Regions from separate parts of the Salinicoccus sp. ID82-1 genome, predicted to be linked through region 1. Evidence: predicted binding sites of a transcription regulator. Region 1 holds the regulator's gene; the other holds the start of a gene.

The links. Region 1 encodes CtsR, which represses protease genes until heat stress. Its sites were predicted from a motif close to ATGGTCAATAAAGGTCAAACA; they were not measured.
Region 2: a site for CtsR is predicted at 2,038-2,058, ahead of J4760_RS09680 (ATP-dependent Clp protease ATP-binding subunit). Genes of this name have one in related genera too.

What each region holds. Positions count from the first base shown of each region.
Region 1 covers NZ_JAGFLY010000002.1:62,488-65,916, forward strand. Annotated here, with positions in the region: gene J4760_RS05850 (NupC/NupG family nucleoside CNT transporter) at 60-1,271, opposite strand; gene J4760_RS05855 (CtsR family transcriptional regulator) at 1,475-1,942, shown strand; gene J4760_RS05860 (UvrB/UvrC motif-containing protein) at 1,947-2,465, shown strand; gene J4760_RS05865 (protein arginine kinase) at 2,455-3,429, shown strand, end outside.
Region 2 covers NZ_JAGFLY010000003.1:370,897-374,325, forward strand. Annotated here, with positions in the region: gene J4760_RS09680 (ATP-dependent Clp protease ATP-binding subunit) at 1-1,999, opposite strand, end outside; gene J4760_RS09685 (iron chaperone) at 2,243-2,614, opposite strand; gene J4760_RS09690 (SurA N-terminal domain-containing protein) at 2,748-3,429, opposite strand, start outside.

The sequences.
Region 1 (3,429 bases):
AATCCGTAAATAAAAAAGACAGACCCGCGGGCCTGTCTTTTATTCTTACTCTGTAATTGTTATGCGAAGAAACCGACAACCGCTGCTGTCAGAACGCTGACAAGGGAAGCACCGTAGACAAGCTTCAGACCGAAGCGCGCAACTTTATCGCCGCTTTCATTATGCAGACCTTTGACGGAGCCCGCAATGATACCGATACTTGAGAAGTTCGCAAATGATACCAGGAATACGGAAACCATCGCCTGGGACTTGCGGCTGAACTCTTCTGCAATGGCAGTGTAGTCGAGCATCGCAACGAATTCATTCGTAATCAGCTTGGTTGCCATCAGGGCACCCGCCTGCTGGGCTTCAGACCACGGAATACCAATGAGGAATGCGATTGGCATGAAGATGTAGCCGAGAACGTCCTGGAAGGTGATGCTCATGCCAGGGATGAGCAGGAATGCTTCATTCAGAATGGCAATGAGCGCAATGTAACCGATCAGCATTGCTGCAACAGTCAGTGCAACACGCGCACCATCCATGATGTAGTCACCCAGAACCTGGAAGAATGACTTCCCTGCGTCTGGATTATCATCCACGTCTGCAGCGTCTTCAGTCTCCGTCACATCATATGGATTGATGATATGTACAATGACATATGTACCGAACAGGTTGAGTACAATTGCTGTAACCACGTACTGTGGTTCAAGCATCGTCATATATGCGCCGACGATGGACAGTGAAACCGAACTCATCGCCTGTGCAGACAATGTATAGAGACGGTGCTTAGGCAGATGCGGCAGCTGGTTCTTGAGTGAAATGAATACTTCGGACTGGCCAAGAATCATGGAAGCGGCACCGTTATAGGATTCAAGATATCCCATGCCTGTGATCTTGGTCAACAGGAAGCCAAGTCCGCGGATGATGAATGGCAAAATCTTTGTGAACTGCAGGATGCCGATCAGAGCGGAAATAACGATGATCGGCAGCAATACGTTAAAGAAGAATACGTCGGCTGCAGAACCGTCGCCAAGTGTTGTCAGGTCACCCATGACGAATGCGACACCTTCAGCTGCAAATCCGAGCAATGCGTTGAAGCCGGTTGCAAGTGCGCCAATCAGTGCTTCACCGGCACCAGTGGAAAGTAGAAGGAAGGCAAGTAGCAACTGGATGGCGAGCAGGATCAGTATGTTCTTCCATTTGCTGAAAGCACGCTTGCGGTCACTGCTGACGATCCACGCCAGGAAGAATGTAAACGCAATCCCGACGATACCCATAAGAATATTCAAATCTGTCACCTCATAATTGATAATTTTTGTACATTATATAATAGACTGTTTCCTTCTGTATATGTAAGATTGATGGAACATCCTGATTAATTATAATGCAAACGGTTACAGAAATAAAGAGCGAATTTGCAAAACATTCCATTTGCCATATTCAATCATAGGATATATAATTATAGTCAAAGAAGGTCAAAAGGGGTGATGAAATGCGCAATATGTCGGATATAATCGAGCAGTACTTGAAACAGCTCATCGAGCAGTCCGGCGGTGAAGTCGTCGAAATCAAGCGTGCGCATATCGCTGAGAAGTTCGACTGTGTCCCCTCACAGCTGAACTATGTAATAAAGACCCGTTTTACTAATGAGCATGGCTACACCGTCGAAAGCAAAAGAGGTGGCGGCGGATACATCCGGATTACGAAAGTCGAAACACATTCCAAATCCGATTATCTGGCACGCCTGAAGCAGCTGATCGGGGACGGCATCTCGCAGCAGAATGCCAATCGCATCGTCCAGTCCCTGATGGAGAACGAAGTGGTGACACGAAAAGAAGCAAAGATCATAGATGCGGTACTGGAAAGGGAGAGCCTCATGCTCGACCTGCCATATCGTGACCGCCTCAGGGCAAATATTCTGACGAGGGTGATCGACGTCATTCTCTACAGTGAGGAGTGAGCGGATGAAGTGCGAATCCTGCAACGAAAGGGAAGCGACGATCCACATATCAAAGGGCAACGGTCTCGAAAAGACGGAAAAGTTCCTTTGTGAGCAGTGCGCCAATGCTTCATTTGAAAATGATTTCAGCTATCCGGATGATACATTCAACATTCAGAAGCTGCTGCAGTCACTGTCCCAGCATCCATCATTGCACCAGGCAAAGCAGCAGCCGAAACAGTGCGAAACATGCGGTTCGACGATCAACACCATCGTCCATATGGGCAAGTTCGGCTGTCCGGACTGCTATGATGCATTCGAAGTACAGGTGCCTGACATCATCAGCCGTGTACAGGCCCACCAGTCGGAACATATCGGCAAAGTACCGATGAAGTCACGGGCGCATCTGCAGACCAAGCGAAAAATAGAAGAGCTGAAGGAAAGATTGGCACAGCTGGTCGAAACTCAGGAATTCGAGGAAGCGGTCATTGTAAGGGATGAAATCAGAGCACTGGAACAGGCAGGTGACAGCAATGGAATATAACCATATCAGCCCATGGATGCAGAATGTAAAAGAGCTGCCTGTCGAGATGTCGACACGGGTCAGGCTGGCCAGAAATATCAGCAATCTGCCTTTTCCCCATATGATGAATGACGAAGCCCATCTTGCACCTGTATTGGATAGATTGGATGGTACACTGACAGGGTACAGACGTATACAGATGGACGCACTTCAGTTTGAGGACAAGGCACTGCTTGTTGAAAAGCATCTGATCAGTCCACTGTTCACAAAGCGGGGACTGCTCAGCTACATCAATGAAGAAGAATCGGTTTCCATCATGATCAATGAGGAAGACCACTTGCGCATTCAGACAATGGGTGTCGGCATGCCCCTGATGTCGCTCTACAGTAAAGCGAATGAAATTGATGATAGAATAGAAGCTGAAGTGAGCTATGCATTCGACGACCAGTATGGTTATCTGACAGCATGTCCGACCAATATCGGTACCGGTCTCAGGGCTTCGGTCATGCTGCATCTGCCGGCCATGACGTTCGGCAGCAGAATTCAGACGCTGGCGGCGAATCTGAGCCGCTTCGGTTTTACATTGAGAGGTATATACGGGGAAGGATCCATTCCGCTCGGCCACATCTACCAGCTTTCCAACCAGCTGACCCTTGGCCAGACGGAAGAAGAAATCATCAGCAACCTAGATGAATTGAAGGAACGGATTGTGGAAGAGGAGATCGAGATGCGCTCACAGTTCAAAAGTGAACATCTGATTGAAGTGAAGGATTCGGTCTACCGTTCATACGGTCTCCTGAAGCACGCCTATAAGCTGCCGCTCAAGGAAGCGGCCAAATGCCTGAGTGATATCAAACTCGGAATCGACCTCGAGCTGATGGAACATGAAGATTTTCAATTCCAGAAATGGATTCAATTGATTCAGCCTGCATTCATCAAAATGCGCCTGAATGAGCAGAATAGAGAAATAGCATCACTGGAGCGC
Region 2 (3,429 bases), on a different contig from region 1:
AGCGTTTATCGTAGCCAAGTCTTGCAAGTTCGCTTTTCGCCTCATCAGTGATTGAGATGCTGATTTCATTTTCCTCGACTGTCTCCTCGAGATCGGCAAGCATCAGATCGACGATCTGGATAAGGTTCTCTTCAGACAGCTGGTTGAAGTTGATGATTGAATCGAAACGGTTGAGGAACTCCGGCTTGAAGTAGTCGCTCAAGTTGTCGAGTGTGGACACCGATTCGTGCTTGTCGGGACTGAAACCGACACTCACAGTATTCACCCCTGTACCAGCGTTGCTTGTCATGATGATGACGGTATCCTTGAAGCTTACTGTACGTCCGTGGGAATCCGTCAGATGACCATCTTCCATGATCTGCAGGAACATGTTCTGGACATCCGGATGTGCTTTCTCTATTTCATCAAGCAGAATGATGCTGTAGGGATTGCGACGGACTTTCTCGGTCAGCTGACCCGCTTCCTCATGTCCAACATACCCTGGTGGAGAGCCGATGATCTTGGATACAGTATGCTTTTCCATGTACTCGCTCATATCGAGTCTGATCATTGCATCGCGGGAACCAAAGAGCTCTTCTGCAAGCGCTCTGGTCAGTTCCGTCTTACCGACACCTGTCGGACCGACGAACAGGAATGAACCGATCGGACGGTATTTGGACTTCAGACCGGCACGGCTACGACGGATGGCCTTTGCCACTTTGCCGACCGCTTCTGCCTGTCCGATGACTTTCTCACCGAGCTGACCTTCAAGGTCACGCATCTTCTTCTGTTCGTCCGACTGCAGCTTCGTTACAGGGATGCCCGTCTTCTCTTCCACAATCAGCTGGATATCGGAAACATCCACATCAAGTGTCTGCTGCTTGTCCTTCGCTTTTTCAAGCTGCTTCTCAAGCTGGATTTCCTGATACTTGAGATTAGCTGCCTTTTCATAATCCTCACGCTCGGCTGCTGCATCCTTCTCTTGTGCAATCTCGGTCAGACGCTGCTGGATGGTTGCTGAATCCCCTTCTGCATTGGAGAGATTCAGTCTTGAACCGACTTCGTCCATCAGGTCGATTGCCTTATCCGGCAGGAAACGATCCTGGATATAGCGGTCCGACAGGCTGACGAATGCATGGATCGCTTCGTCGCTGTAGCGGACTTCATGGAACTTTTCATAACGATCCTTGATGCCCTGCAGAATCAGTTCAGCCTCTTCAAGTGTCGGCTCCTTGACGATGATCGGCTGCAGACGGCGTTCCAGTGCTGCATCCTTCTCAATCTGACGGTATTCCTTCAGTGTCGTCGCACCGATGATCTGCACTTCACCTCTTGCCAGTGCAGGCTTCAGGATGTTGCCGGCATCCATCTGTGAACTTTCAGCACTTCCCGCGCCGACCAGCTGGTGGATTTCATCAATGAAGAGGATGACATCCTCACGTTCCTGGAGTTCAGCAATCAGCTGCTTCATACGCTCTTCGAACTGTCCGCGCATTGTTGTATTGGCTACTAATGAAGCCACGTCCAGCACATAGATTTCCTTATTCGTCAGTTTGGCAGGGACTGCACCTTCGACAATCTTGAGGGCCAAGCCTTCCGCGATTGCCGTCTTACCGACACCCGGCTCACCGATCAGTACCGGATTGTTCTTATTTCTTCTGTTGAGCGTCTCGATGACACGCTTGATTTCCTTGTCGCGACCGATCACCGGATCGATGCCGCCGCCTCTGGCCTGATCCGAAACATTCTTGCCCAGCTGATCCAGCAGGCCATTCTTCCCGCTGTTCTGCTTCTGTCTCGTTTTCGTGCCTGTCCGGCTTGCTCCATTTCCCTGGAAATATTTATTATTGGCATTATTATTTTCATAAGGAGATCCGGAGAAGAAATCATTTCCGCCCATCATCTGGCTTCTGATTTCATGGAAACATTCATTACATAGATGCACTTCAGTCTGCTGGTTGTTGATATTCATCGCCAGATTGACATGTGCGTCATTGATACCGCAATTTTGACATTTCATGAATTATTCCTCCTTGTATTGTATAACGTCTATTTAAAAGTTTGACTATATTTGACTATAATAAAATTATATACCCTTTCAATTACTGTTTCAACAAAGATGCTCATAATTCATATATAGTCTTTTAAATAAAAAGCTGTATTTACTGACTAACTTTGACTATTCATAGTATACATTGACCTTATTTGACTTTCAAGTTTTCGGCTTACAAAAAAAGAAGCCTTTCGGCTTCCTTTGCGAGGACTATTTTCTCCAGAATGTTGTACAGTCCGCTTTATCTTCAATATTGAATTCTATCAGTTTTTCGAGCAGTCCATAGTTTACAGGCTTTTCCCAAGGTACACGGATGATGTTCTCCGTATGATCATATCCTGCCGCTTCAATATGCTTCCTATTGTGATTGATACCCGCCGTTTCAGGAGCGATGGCAAAATGCTTTTTCGATATGCTGAATCCAATAACAAATGTACCATGATCTGTAAACATCGGCTGGTTCCATTTGACTGTCGTGCCAAGCCCCGGATACTTCTGATGCACCCATTCAAGAACTTCCGCCAGCTTTTCCTTGTGTTCCATGTTATCCATCTTATCCAGAAACTCTTGAAATGCAGCCATGCCCATTCCTCCTCTGACTCCTATGATTATCCATATTATAAATCATCCAAGGATTTTCAACCATCATATTTGTTCAGCAATTAAAAGTAAAAATCCTTCCCAGCTATGTTCAGCTGAAAAGGATTTGTACATATTACAGGTTGATTGTAACGTCGGCATTCTCTCGAAGTTCTGAAGCATAATTCTGAGTTGCTTCCGCTTCCTTCTGTTGCTTGAGGTGTGATTCAAGATCCGGTTTCAACTCTTCGAATGGAGGCAGCTCCTGTTCTGAACCCGCTTCCTCCTGCTGCTGAACCGTATCATCATATAAGGTCTGAAGTTCTTCCTCGGTCACTTCGATTTCGCCTATTTCTTCAGAAATCAGCTGATCCTGATTCAATCCTGACTGAAGCTCCGCTCTCGCCTCTTCTTCTGTCAGTCCCTGTTCTTCCAGCGCAGTGAAGAGCGCTTCTCTGGATTCGAGACCATTCCGCTCAACAAGATCGTCGATTGCTGCATCAATCTCTTCATCAGTAGCCTCGATGCCACGGTCCTCGGCTTCCTGTTTAAGCAGTTCCTGGCTGACCATGCCTTCAGCAATCTGCTGTTTCATCTGTGCCTGATCCATTTCCTGTCCTGTCATCTGCGCCTGCATGGCAGCCTGCTGGAACTGTGCTGTATAGACCTGCTCGAACTCATCCTTGGTGATTTCCTCACCATTCACTGTAGCGACAACATCCGGAACATCTTCAAGGTCCGGTTCAGGCATCTCCATCTGCTGCCCCGCGCCTTCTTCCGTACTGCCTTCTGTCGTTGCAGCTTCTTCACTGCTGTCT